DNA from 3 places in the Nonomuraea sp. NPDC002799 genome. Region 3 is predicted to be linked to each of the others. Evidence: riboswitches for the same ligand, from Rfam matches in the RefSeq annotation. Region 3 holds a riboswitch; each other region holds the start of a gene.

Region 1 (4,237 bases), on a different contig from region 3:
TCGGCGTCGAGCTGATCGCCTACGACCCCTACCTGCCGCCGGCCCGCGCCGCGCAGATGGGCGTCAAGCTGCTCAGCCTCGAAGAGGTGCTCAAGCAGGCCGACTTCATCACCGTCCACCTGCCCAAGTCCAAGGAGACACTCGGGCTCATCGGGGACCGGGAGCTGCACCAGGTCAAGCCGTCCGTGCGCATCGTCAACGTGGCGCGCGGCGGCATCGTGGACGAGGGCGCGCTCTACTCGGCGATCAAGGAAGGTCGTGTCGCGGGCGCCGGGCTCGACGTCTTCTCCAAGGAGCCGTGCACCGACAGCCCGCTGTTCGAGCTCGACCAGGTCGTCGCCACCCCGCACCTGGGCGCCTCCACGCACGAGGCCCAGGAGAAGGCCGGCACCCAGGTCGCGCGGAGCGTGAAGCTGGCGCTGGCGGGCGAGTTCGTGCCGGACGCCGTCAACGTCCAGGGCGGCGCGGTCGCCGAGGACGTCAAGCCGGGCCTGCCGCTGGCCGAGAAGCTGGGCCGGGTCTTCACCGCGCTGGCCGGCGAGGTCGCCACCAAGCTCGACATCGAGGTACGCGGCGAGATCGCCGCGCAGGACGTGCGGGTGCTCGAGCTGGCCGCGCTCAAGGGCGTGTTCGCCGACGTGATCGAGGAGCAGGTCACCTACGTCAACGCGCCGCTGCTCGCCAAGGACCGCGGCCTCAGCGTCGAGCTGGTGACCAGCTCGGAGAGCCCTGACTGGCGCAACGTGGTGACCGTGCGCGGCGTGCTCGCCGACGGCCGCCAGGTCTCGGTCTCCGGCACCCTGTCCGGGCCCCGCCAGATCACGAAGATCGTCGAGGTCAACGGCTACGAGATGGAGATCGAGCCGACGGCTCACCTGTGCTTCCTGACCTACGCCGACCGTCCCGGCATCGTCGGCGTGGTCGGCCGCCTCCTCGGCGAGCACGGCATCAACATCGCCTCGATGCAGGTGGCCCGTGACGTCAAGGGCGGCAAGGCGCTCATCGCGCTGACGGTCGACTCCGCGATCCCGGCCGACGTGGTCGAGCAGATCGTGGCCGAGATCGGCGCCGACAGCGGCCGTTCGGTGGACCTGGAGGACTGACCTCCCCCAGTCGCGCAGGCCGCCGTCCCCACCGGGGACGGCGGCCTTTTTCGTCTCACCATGCGAGATAGTAGGACGTCCAACGAGATGGCTGGGGTATCGTTGACGGAAATGCGCCAGGTTCTCGTACTTATTACCTGCCGCGGCGGGGCCTGTTAGGGCAGGTCGACGACCCGCCGCGGTGTGCGGCGTCGCGTCGGCCGTCAAGTCCCTTTCGTTCGGTCCGTGACCCGGACCACGAGATCAGGCCCGGTCGGGTTCGCGACCGGGATCCGACGTCCTTTGGAACGCGCCCGCGAAAAGAGATGACTCACATGTACGAGATGTATGCCTGGAACCGTGCCGAGGAGCACGAGGACGAGGCCGTCGAGGCCGTGCAGATCGCGCTGGACCGCAGGGACAACGGCGGCGCCCCCCAGGACTCCGGCCGATAGGACGCGGTCCCGGAATTCCGCCGGCGGAACGAGCCGAGCTCTGTCCACCCGGCGGAATGAGCCGGCCGCCGGGCAGCCCCGCCGTCGCGGGGCCACCCGGCGCTGGTCAGAGGGTCGCGGTCAGCATCGAGGGCGCCGGAGTGCGGCGCTGCTCGGCCCACTGTCGTACGCCCTTGGGGTCGGGGCGGACCGCGCCGACGAAGGCGGTCCTGCGCCAGGCCGACAGCCGCTCCTCCTTCACCACGTCACCGGTGTGCGGCGCGTGGACCATGAAACCGGGCTTGGAGATCATGCCCACGTGCCCGAGGCCGCTGAAGAAGACCAGGTCACCTGGCTTTAGATCGTTCCAGGTGATCTTCTTGTCGAAGGCGCCGTACTGCTCCGCGGCGGTGCGGGGCAGCTCGATCCCCGCCTTCTCATAGGCCCGGAGCATGAGCCCCGAGCAGTCGTAACCCCGTTTGCTGGTTCCGCCCCAGACGTACGGCACGCCTTGCTTGTCCATGGCGAAGTCGAGGGCGGTCTTCCAGGCGGGCTTGTCGCGTGCCTGCTGGATACGTTTGACCTGGGGGCCGGTCAGGGTCGTCGTTTCGGAGCCGTCTTTGGGGGCGGCCTTGGGGGCGGCTGCTGCCTGGGCGGGGCCGGCCAGGGCGAAGAGCCCGGCGGTGCCCGCCACCACGAGAATGGCGATGCGAGACAGTGAACTGTCCTTCCATGTGGCCGACCGGGTTAGCTGACGGGCTCGGGCCTGGAAGTAGCCCTACGGCGGGTGCCGATTCGCCCCTGGGGGGAAAGTGGGTCCCCGGCTCCACACAGCGGCTGTGTGGATTAGGCGTCTCGGACTCTAACGAAACGGTCAAAAAGGCGCAATACCTAACAAATCGGACGTCCAAAAAATGAGACGGTGTGCCCGTCAGTCGAGACGAGCCGGTAAGGTACGGCCCATGGAGTCGCGTAACATCCGCCTGGCCGTCATCCCTGGTGACGGCATCGGCACCGAGGTCGTAGCCGAAGGACTCAAGGTCCTGGAAGCCGTGGGCACGAAGATCGAGCCCACCCACTACGACCTGGGAGCCGCGCGCTATCACCGCACCGGCGAGACGCTCCCCGACGCGGTGCTCGACGAGTTGCGCGGCTACGACGCGATCCTGCTCGGCGCCGTGGGCGACCCCAGCGTGCCGCCGGGCATCCTGGAGCGCGACCTGCTCCTGCGGCTCCGGTTCGCGTTCGACCACTACGTCAACCTGCGCCCGGTCAAGCTGTTCCCCGGGGTGGAGACGCGGCTGGCCGACACCCCGGCCGAGAACATCGACATGATCGTCGTCCGTGAGGGCACCGAGGGCCTCTACGCGGGCACCGGCGGCGTCATGCGGCGCGGCACGCCGCACGAGATCGCCACTCAGGAGTCGCTCAACACCGCCTACGGCGTCGAGCGCGTGGTGCGTTACGCGTTCCAGAAGGCCCAGTCGCGGCCCCGCAAGAAGCTCACGCTCGTCCACAAGACCAACGTGCTCACCTACGCGGGCGACCTGTGGCAGCGCACGGTCAACCGGGTGGCCGAGGAGTTCCCCGAGGTCACGACCGACTACAGCCACATCGACGCGGCCACGATGTTCTTCGTGAGCCAGCCGGAGCGGTTCGACGTGATCGTCACCGACAACCTGTTCGGCGACATCATCACCGACCTCGGCGCGGCCATCGCCGGTGGCATCGGCCTGGCGGCCAGCGGCAACATCAACCCCGAGGGCACCGCGCCGAGCATGTTCGAGCCGGTGCACGGCAGCGCCCCCGACATCGCCGGGCAGGGCAAGGCCGACCCGACCGCCACCATCCTGTCGGTCGCCATGCTCCTTTCGCACCTGGGCCTGCACACCGAGGCGGCCAGGGTCGAGCAGGCGGTCGCCGACGACATCGTGGACCGGCTGGCCGGTTGGGCCGGTCGCAGCACCAGCGAGATCGGCAACGACATCACCGCGCGAGTATCCGGCTAGGACCGCCTAGCCCCCCACAGCGCCTGGCGGTCCGATGAGGACTGCCGGGCGCTTTTTCGCGTCCGCAGGTTCCAACCACCCCATCGGCCGCTTGTCATCCCATATAGCGAGACAATAGGAAGTACGAGCTGCCCTCCGCGAGGATGCTGTCCGGCATCGAAAACCGGAGAACTGGTAGTTTCGCTAGATTTCGCAGTAGTCGCAGAGAGAAGGACCGACGTCATGACCATCGCTCAGAAGCTCAGCTTCGACGTGCAGCTATCCGACCACGCTCGCACCGCGGCCGAGCGGGAGCAGGTACTGGCGAACCCGGGATTCGGGCAGACCTTCACCGACCACATGATCTCGGTCGACTACACGGAGGGCGAGGGCTGGCACGACGCCAGGCTTCTCCCGTACGGCCCGCTCTCGCTTGATCCGGCCACCTCGGTCTTCCACTACGCGCAGGAGCTGTTCGAGGGCCTCAAGGCCTATCGGCAGACCACCGGCTCGATCGTGACGTTCCGGCCCTACGCCAACGCCGCCCGCTTCAACCGCTCGGCCCTCCGCATGGCCATGCCCGAGCTGCCCGAGGAGACCTTCGTCGACTCGCTCGAACTGCTGGTGGAGACCGACCAGGCGTGGGTGCCCACGGCCGAGGGCCACAGCCTCTACCTGCGCCCGTTCATGATCGCCACCCAGGCCGGGCTCGGGGTCAACTATCCCTCCAAGT
Region 2 (4,237 bases), on a different contig from region 3:
GCGCGCCGTGGCCTCCGGTCCGTCGTCGTGCCCGGAAGCCCCGGGCGCCGTGGCCTCCGGGTCGTCATCGTGCTTCACGTCCCCACCATGCCCCCGCTCCTCGCCTGCCACGGCGATCCGGTCGGCGTCCACGGCCGTCGTGGCGCCACCGGACCGTTCCCCGCCGCCTACCGGCACAGCCTCGGACCGTTCGCCGCTCGTCACCGGCACAGCCTCGGACCGTTCGCCGCCGCCCACCGGCACAGCCTCACCGGGCGGGTCCGCCCCCGGGACGGAAGCCGCACTACCGGGCTCCTCCCCAGCCGGTGATGCGTCGTCCGCGTCCTGTCGTCCGCTCATCTGCCTCCCCCTTGCTACGCGAGCCGATCCCGCACGTAGTCGCGCCACCGTGCCGTCAGTGTGGCGACGGAGAGCCCCAGCGGGGCGAGCGCCTGATCGACCCCGGCCGCCTGGGCATCACGGTAGAGCCTCACCAGGGTCCTCTCACTGAACCGGTCAGCGAGGAAGCGACACGCCAGCCAGGCCTCCTGGTACGCCCGCGCAAGCCGGATCGGGTCCCGGCCATCCACCGCAAAAGCCGCAGGTCCCGGCAATGCGCTCGGCAGTCGTCCGGCGCGCACCTCGGCGGTGAGCTCGGCGGCGGCGATCTTCACGGGCAACCCGGCGTCGCGGTAGGCGACGTAGTCGGCGAAGCCTTCGTACAACCAGATCGGCAGGCGTTCGGTGCCGGCCGCCACATGGGTGAGCTCGTGGGTGAGAACGACGTCCTTGCCGGTGGAGTTCAGCCTGGCGAAGAACTCGGGCACGACGATCACCCGCCCGCCGTCGGCCACCGCCGCCAGCCCGTCCACCCTCGGCACCCGGGCCAGCGCGGCCGCCTCCCCGGTGCTCGCCGGAACGACCACCACAGGCCGCACACGCCTGCCGAGCACGGCCGAGACCCGCTGCCCTGCCGTATCCGCCCGGCGGGCCATCTCGTGCAGCTCATCCACCGGCACGGGCGCGACGTGATGCCCGACGACCACGGAGTACACCCCGTGGGCGACGACCTGCCCCTCGCTCCACAACTCCCGCACGCCGGGGGGAAGGACGGGCGATTCAGGGGTGGGGGCGCTGGCGGGCACGGCGAGCAGGAGCAGGCAGGTGACTGCCGCTCGTCGGCTCACCGGCTCGGACACGATGCCCGATCGTAGTCGGCCCCATCCCCTGCCCTGAGCGCCCCAGCGCCACCCTGAGGGGCCTGCGCACCTCCACAGCGGCCGTGTACGCCCCGCGTACACCCAGGGCGCCACATCCAGCCCCGCGCACGCCCACGCACCACATCCAACGCCGCGCACGCCCACGCGCCACACCCAGCCCCGTGCACCACCTCGCCGGCCGGCGGTGCGCCGTAACGGCGGGGCGGGTGTGCGGGTCAGAGGCCGTCTCCCTGGAGGCCCTCGCCACGTGCGGCGGATGGCGTGCCGTTGGCTCCGCCGTAAAAAATCATCTAAAAACGTCTGCCGCAAAAGAGCGCCGATGAGAAGAGCCCCGCCCGAATGAGAAAGATTCGGGCGGGGCTTCTTCACGCGCCGGGACGGACCGCGCCGACGAACGACGACTTGCGCCACCCGCCCAGCTTGTCGATGCGCACCCGCTCGCCTGTCCGAGGCGAATGGATCATCTTGCCCTTGCCGACATACATGCCCACGTGGCCGAGCCCGCTGAAGAACATCAGGTCGCCTGGCTTGAGATTGCGCCAAGAGATCTTGGTCCTGATACGGACGAACTGGCTGCTCGCCACGCGCGGGAGTCTCACCCCGGCCTTCTTCCAGGCGTACTGGACGAGACCGGAACAATCGAACGAGCCGGGTCCGGTGGCTCCGTAACGGTACGGATCACCGACCTGGCCCTTGGCCACCGCGACGGCCCTGCGGGCCTTCACCTTCTGCCGGGCGATTCTGGCCGACCTCTTGGAGGTGGCCTTGGCCGATTTCGCGGTCACGGCGACGGCCTTGACCGCCTTGACCGTGGAGATTCCGGCCGAACCTCTGGTCGCCGCCTGGGCCGTGGGGGCCTGGAGGACCAAACCTCCGGCCGTCACGGTCATGGTGAGCGCTACGCCGCTCAGGGCAATGCGGGACAGGCGGGGGTTGTGCAGGGAGGTAGACAGGATTTCTCCTTGTGTCTTCCACGAACGCCTACCGGGTTAGCTGACGGATTCGGGCCTGGAAGTCGCCCTACGGCGCGAATGGCGCGCCGATTCACCCCTGATCCCTGCAAAGGGGGATCGCTGGGTCCCCGGTTCCGTGCTCCTGGCTGCACGGATTCGGCAGGTCGAAGCCGCTGATCAAGGTTTTGCTCTGGGAAAGATCAGCGGTGACCGGCGGATTCTTATCTGGCTCACATCGGGGGAACCGATGTCGGCTCGCGGCTGACATGGCTTGTTCGCCGCGACGCCAGAAGCTACGCCGAGAGGTCAAGAATCGGCAAAACACCAGCCAGCTTGTAAAGATCAGAAAAAGGGGTCAGTAAGGTTCGAAACCCCTGCTGGAGCACCAGGTTCTGTTATCGAAAAGTGACCCTTCTCACACTTCTGGACGGCTGACTGTGTCAGGTCCCACCCGTCACATCCGTCACATCCGTCACATCCGCTGCGCGGTCAAGCGGAAGCCGGTGTGCGGCAATCGCCCGGACGCGATCCGCTCCCGTTCGATGCGCCACAACTCGTCCACGACGCCAGTGCCGCCATTTATCAGCTTTCCGGCGATATATCGGGACAAGTAGGGCTCTGGCCGTACGTCCGGCGCCTCGAACCGCTCCCCGACGGCGGCCAGCATGTCGACGGCGGACGAGTGGTCCGCGTGGGCCGCCCGCCACCGCTCGGCCGGATCACGGCCGGGCTCACGCGGAAAATCCGCCACCCCCGCGGCGGCCAGCAACGATCCGGCATCGTAGAACCAGGCGGCCGCCGCCGGGTCGGCCCAGTCCCAGGCGAACTCGTCGACGACCAGCAGCCCACCTCTCCTGAGCAGGGCGGACGCGCGATCCAGCACCGCCGTCAAAGGGTGCATGTGGTGCAGCGACAGTGACATGACGATCGCGTCGAACGGCTCTTCGTCGTAGTAGCAAGCGAAGTCGGCCCGCCGCGCGGGCACCCCGGCGCCCCGGGCCGCCGCAACGGCGTGCTCCGAGACGTCGATCGCCGTCACGTCGTGGCCCCGCCCCAGGAGCGCGGCGGCCAGTTCGCCCCGTCCGCACCCGGCGTCGAGCACCCGTGACCGCCCGCTGCCGAGCACGTCGCCGAGCCAGGTGAGCTGATTGTTGTCCATTGTCTCCATACGCCTGAGGATGGCCGAGCGAGCGGTATGAGCACCACTGCGGGTTCGGCATGCGACCCATAAGCTGCACACATGCTTGATGTGTGGTCGCTGAAGGTGCTCGCCGAGGTCGGAAGGCTGGGATCGTTCTCGGCGGCGGCGCAGGAGTTGTCGATGACCCAGCCCGCCGTCTCCCGGCAGATCGGCGCGCTGGAGCGGCGGACCGGAGTGCGCCTGTTCGACCGGCTGCCTCGCGGCGTGCGGCCCACGGATGCCGGGCTGGCCGCGCTGGAGCAGGCCGGGGAGGTGCTGAAGGGGATGAGGCTGTTCGAGACGCGGCTGCGGGCGTTCGCCGTCGCGCAGGCGGGGCGGGTGCGGGTCTCGGCCTTCCCCAGCGCGGCCACCAGCTACCTGCCGGAACGGTTCCGCGCCTTCGCGCAGCGGCACCCTGACGTCGAGCTGGCGCTGACCGTGCGCTCAGGGGAACCTGACCCGTGCGCGGCCGTCCTGGACGGCGACGCCGACCTGGCGCTGCTGACCTCCTGGGACACGGCCGCAGGCGTCGAGGTCACACCGCTCGCCGAGGACGAGCTGTTCGTGGCGCTGCCGGCCGGTCATCCCCTGGCGAAGGGGGCTCGGGTACGGCTGCGGGACCTGGCGGAAGAGCCGTGGATCGACGGCACCCATCCCGACTGTCTCGGGCCTGTCTCCCAGCTCGCGGCGGCGCTCGGCGGCGCGCCCAGGATCAGCCACGTGTGTGACGACTGGAACGGCAGGCAGGGGCTGGTGGCGGCCGGGGTGGGGGTGATGTTGTATCCGTCGATCGCGGGGGTTTCGACCGCCCGGCGCGACATCCGGCTGCTGCGGCCCACGCCTGCCCTGCCGTCGCGGACGATCCTCGCCGCCACCCTGCCCGGGGACGGCAGCCGCTCTCCCGC
Region 3 (4,237 bases):
GCGGGCGATGGAGAAGATCTACCGTGACGGGCGGGCCAAGGCCATCGGCACCTCGAACTTCACCGTCCAGGCCCTGACCCGGCTGATGGACGAGGCCGACATCACCCCGTCCATCAACCAGATCGAGCTGCACCCCTACTTCCAGCAGCGGGAGCTGCGGAACTTCCACGACGCCAACGGCATCCTGACGGAGGCGTGGAGCCCGCTCGGCCAGGGCAAGGGTCTGCTCGGCGATCCGGCGCTGGCGGTGTTGTCGGGCAAACACGGCAAGACACCCGCGCAGATCGTGCTCCGCTGGCACATCCAGCTCGGCAACGTGGTCATTCCCAAGTCCGTGACCCCGTCGCGGATCGCCGAGAACATCGACGTCTTCGACTTCGTCCTCAACCCCGAGGACATGGCCGCCATCGGCGCGATGAACAAGGGTGAACGCCTCGGGCCCGACCCGGCCACCTTCAACATGACCTGACCTGGGCCCCAAAGCCTCACCAGATATGGACCCGTTCTGACCGCTATGGCCGGAAAACGTCTACGATCTCCCGCGTGCGAGAATTTACGTGGGGAATAGCGGCGACAGGCGGCATCGCTCGGACCGTGGGCGCGGCCATCGTGGCGGAGCCGGGGATGCGTGTCGGCGCCGTCGGCTCCAGGGACCTGGGCCGGGCGCGCGACCTGGCCGCGACGCTGGGCGCGGAGTCGGCCTACGACTCCTATGAGCGGCTGTGCGCCGACCCGGCAGTGGACGCGATCTACGTGGCCACGCCGCACGCCCAGCACCTGGCGGTCGCCGAGGCCGCCATCGCCGCGGGCAAGGCGGTGTTGTGCGAGAAGCCGCTGGCCGCGACCCTGGCCGACGCCGAGAAGATGGTACGCCTGGCGCGGGAGGCGGGCGTGTTCCTGATGGAGGCCATGTGGATGCGGTTCAACCCGCTCATCCAGCGGGTGGCGGCCGATCCGCGCTTCGGCGAGCTCCGCTCGGTGCAGGCCTCCTTCGGCTTCACCCTGCCCTACGATCCCGCGCACCGGCTGTGGGCGCCGGAACTGGGCGGCGGCGCCCTGCTCGACCTGGGGATCTACCCGTTCGGCCTGGCTCAGCTCCTCCTTGGCATGCCCGACGACCTGCGGATCACCGGGTCACTGGCGCCCAACGGGGTGGACGCGGAGGCGGGCGGCGTGCTGCTCTATCCGGGTGGCAGGAAGGCCCTGGTGGAGACCTCTTTGCTCGCGACTTACCCGAACGACGCCCGTGTCGTGGGCACCCAGATGCGGGCGGAGATCCAGGCGCCGTTCTGGGCCCCGCAGCGGATTCTCCTCACCGGGCCCTCCATGGAGCCGGAAGAGCTCGTGCTCGATCCGGCGGACAACGGATACGCCGGGGAGCTCCGCGAGGTCCGCGCGGCCACGGCCGAGGGCAGGACCGAAAGTTCGATCATGCCCCTTGACGAATCCCTTGCCATGATGGGGCTTCTGGCCGACGCTCGCGGGCAACTTGCCTAGCGGAAGCTTTATCCACTTGTAATCCTCTTGCCGCATGTATTACCTTATGAGGCATCTCGTGGCATACGTCCGGTTTGTCCGGAAATGTCCAACCATCGCATGACACATCACAGGAACGTCCTGTGACCGCTGAATCCGCCCCTGGGCGGAACCGGGGACCCATGTCCTTTGGGGTGAATCGGCACTTCGGTGCCGTAGGGCAGCTTCCACGCCCGAACCCGTCAGCTAACCCGGTAAGCGGCATGGAAGCAAGGAGTAACCCCCTCGATGGCCAAACACCGTATCCTCTCTGCCCCGAAGACCACCATCGCCCGCGCCCTCCTCGGCGCCACCATCGCCGCCTCCGCGTTCGGAGCCCACACCGCCACGGCCAGCGCCGACGCCGCCACCGGAGCCGCCGCGGCCACCGCCGCGAGGCACCCGGACACCGCCCTGGCCGCCCGCAAGGCCGCCAAGGACGAGACCACGGTCAACGTCACCGCCGCGCAGGTTCTCGACTTCGCCAGATCTCAGGTCGGCACCTCGGAGAACGCCAACGGCGGCGGCACCAAGTTCCAGGAGTGGTACGCCGGCTCGAAGCGCGCCGCCGAGACCATCGCCCGTGACGGCGGCAACCGCGCCGCCTACCTGAACGCCGCCTGGTGCTCGATGTTCGTGTCCTGGGTCGGCGAGCAGACCGGTGCCCGCCCGCAGGTCGGCTGGGACGCCTACACCGTCGCCCACGCCAAGTGGTTCAAGGCCAACCACCGCTTCGGCACCGACGCCAAGCCCGGCGCCGTCGTCTTCTTCTCCTGGAGCGGCAGCAAGGACATCGACGACATCCAGCACGTCGGGTTCGTCGTGAAGGACAACGAGAACGGCACCATCTCCACCATCGAGGGTAACACCGGCAACGGCGCCGTCGAAGAGCGGGTCCGGCCGAAGGGCCAGGTCGTCGGCTACGGCTACCCCGACTACCGCGCCTGATCGCACTTCGGTAGAAAGAGCGCGCGTCCCACCCGGGACGCGCGCTCTTCCGCGTTCACCCGGCACCGGGGTCACCGTTCCAGGAAGAAGCCGGCCAGTGCGCGGGCGACGGCGGCGGGGTCGTTCTCCATCGGGATGTGACCGGCCCGCGGGATGCGGACGAGTCTGGTGTTCGGCATCTCGGCGGCGAACCGTTCGGCGTGCCGTACCTCCTGGAAGGTGTCGTCCTCGCCCCACACCAGCAGTTTCGGCCTCTCATCGGCCTTGAGCGCGGGCACGAGGTCGAGGGTGTAGCGGCTGTCGGCCGCGCCCGCCAGCGCCATCCACGACCGGCAGACCCGCGGGTCGTTCCACGGGTCGAGATAGCCGGCCAGCTCCGCCTCCGAGGCCGGGCGGCCCAGGGCGGTCGTCACCGCCGTGCGCCGGGCGGCCAGCAGCTCCGCCACGGTCGTGGCGGCCACCACGGCCGGGTCGCGGAAGCGGGCCACGCCGGGCACCGGCCAGGAGTCGTACAGGACCGAGTTCACCAGCGCCAGCCGGCCCACGAAACCGCCGGCCAGCAGGTGCTGGGCGACGGCGCCGCCGATGTCGTGCCCGGCCACCGCCAGCGGTTCGCCGGCCCCGGAGACGGACGCGTACGCGGCGGCGAACCGCCCCACCCACTCCGCCAGCGCGGGCACGGTCGCGGTCGCCGCCGTGAGCTCCCCTGCCGAACGCCCCAGCCCCGGCAGGTCGACCGCGACGGGACGCAGACCGGCCGCCGCCAGGTCGCCGAGCACCGGCTGCCAGACCCGGCTCCAGTAGGTGCCGTGCAGCAGCAGGACCACCGGGCCCCGCTCCCCCGCCGTCAGAAAGCCGGCCTGCCGGCCGTCTACCTCGATCGTCATTCGCTTGCCCATGGCATAACGATCGGGTGCTGATCATGGCGTGGTCAAATACCAGTTAGGGTATGTCGGCATGACATTGGCGCAGCTCAGAGTGCTCGTCGCGGTCGCCGGGCACGGCGGCTTCACCGCCGCCGCCGAGCACCTCGGCATGTCGCAGCCCGCCGTCAGCCGGGCCATCGCCACCCTCGAACGCGAGCTCGGCGCGCCCCTGTTCGTGCGTCACCGAGACGGCATCGCCCTCACCGAGGCCGGCCGCCGGGCGCTCGACCGCACCCGCGAGACGTTGCGGCACTTCGACCTCATCCGCGCCGACGTCGCCTCCGCCGCCGGACAGGTCACCGGGGAGCTGCGCCTGGCCAGCCTGCCCAGCGCCACCGGGACGCTCGTCGCCCGGCTGCTGCGCGCCTTCACCGACCGCTACCCGCAGGTCCGGGTTCGCCTGTTCGAAGGCGTCGACGACGACATCCGCGCCTGGTTGCGCGCCGGGGCCGCCGAGGTGGGCGTGGTCACCCTGCCCGCGCCCGGCCTGCACACCATCCCGCTCAGCACGCACGACATGGTGGCCGTCGTTCCCGCACGCCGCCTTTACATTGTAGATTTCTACGGACTGTCCGGATCACCAACGGCGGGCGGGCCCGGCCATGCTCGCCACCAGCAGGACCGCGGCGCACGCCTACGAAAGCCCCAGGTCCCGGCGCACGCGGGCGTAGCGGCGCCCTGGCAGGGGAGACGCAGCCGACCACGGCAAGATCTCCGGCATGCGCCTGCCCGCGTCCGCCAGCATGCGCTGCGCGCGGGTCAGGTGCCCGCCGAAGTAGAACGCGGCGCCGAACAAGTGCATGGCGTCCAAGGCGCGCGGATGTGGCCGGCTGCCGTCACGCCATTTG

The links. Region 3 has a riboswitch for cyclic di-AMP ahead of ACWD0F_RS15860 (CHAP domain-containing protein). Riboswitches for the same ligand answer to the same signal wherever they lie in the genome.
Region 1: it holds a riboswitch for cyclic di-AMP, as region 3 does, so the genes downstream of both, ACWD0F_RS28470 (C40 family peptidase) here and ACWD0F_RS15860 (CHAP domain-containing protein) in region 3, are expected to answer to the same signal.
Region 2: it holds a riboswitch for cyclic di-AMP, as region 3 does, so the genes downstream of both, ACWD0F_RS08580 (C40 family peptidase) here and ACWD0F_RS15860 (CHAP domain-containing protein) in region 3, are expected to answer to the same signal.

Annotation. Positions count from the first base shown of each region.
Region 1 is NZ_JBSFVA010000017.1:93,035-97,271, reverse strand. Features, by position in the region: gene serA (phosphoglycerate dehydrogenase) at 1-1,103, shown strand, start outside; gene ACWD0F_RS28470 (C40 family peptidase) at 1,644-2,213, opposite strand; cyclic di-AMP (ydaO/yuaA leader) riboswitch at 2,238-2,379, opposite strand; gene ACWD0F_RS28465 (3-isopropylmalate dehydrogenase) at 2,479-3,525, shown strand; gene ACWD0F_RS28460 (branched-chain amino acid aminotransferase) at 3,748-4,237, shown strand, end outside.
Region 2 is NZ_JBSFVA010000003.1:388,934-393,170, forward strand. Features, by position in the region: gene ACWD0F_RS08565 (M48 family metallopeptidase) at 1-78, opposite strand, end outside; gene ACWD0F_RS08570 (hypothetical protein) at 88-309, shown strand; gene ACWD0F_RS08575 (hypothetical protein) at 354-1,178, opposite strand; gene ACWD0F_RS08580 (C40 family peptidase) at 1,565-2,089, opposite strand; cyclic di-AMP (ydaO/yuaA leader) riboswitch at 2,163-2,324, opposite strand; gene ACWD0F_RS08585 (class I SAM-dependent methyltransferase) at 2,625-3,320, opposite strand; gene ACWD0F_RS08590 (LysR family transcriptional regulator) at 3,393-4,237, shown strand, end outside.
Region 3 is NZ_JBSFVA010000007.1:94,312-98,548, forward strand. Features, by position in the region: gene ACWD0F_RS15850 (aldo/keto reductase) at 1-469, shown strand, start outside; gene ACWD0F_RS15855 (Gfo/Idh/MocA family protein) at 544-1,497, shown strand; cyclic di-AMP (ydaO/yuaA leader) riboswitch at 1,615-1,752, shown strand; gene ACWD0F_RS15860 (CHAP domain-containing protein) at 1,765-2,463, shown strand; gene ACWD0F_RS15865 (alpha/beta fold hydrolase) at 2,535-3,362, opposite strand; partial or broken gene ACWD0F_RS15870 (LysR family transcriptional regulator) at 3,421-3,870, shown strand; gene ACWD0F_RS15875 (hypothetical protein) at 4,024-4,237, opposite strand, start outside.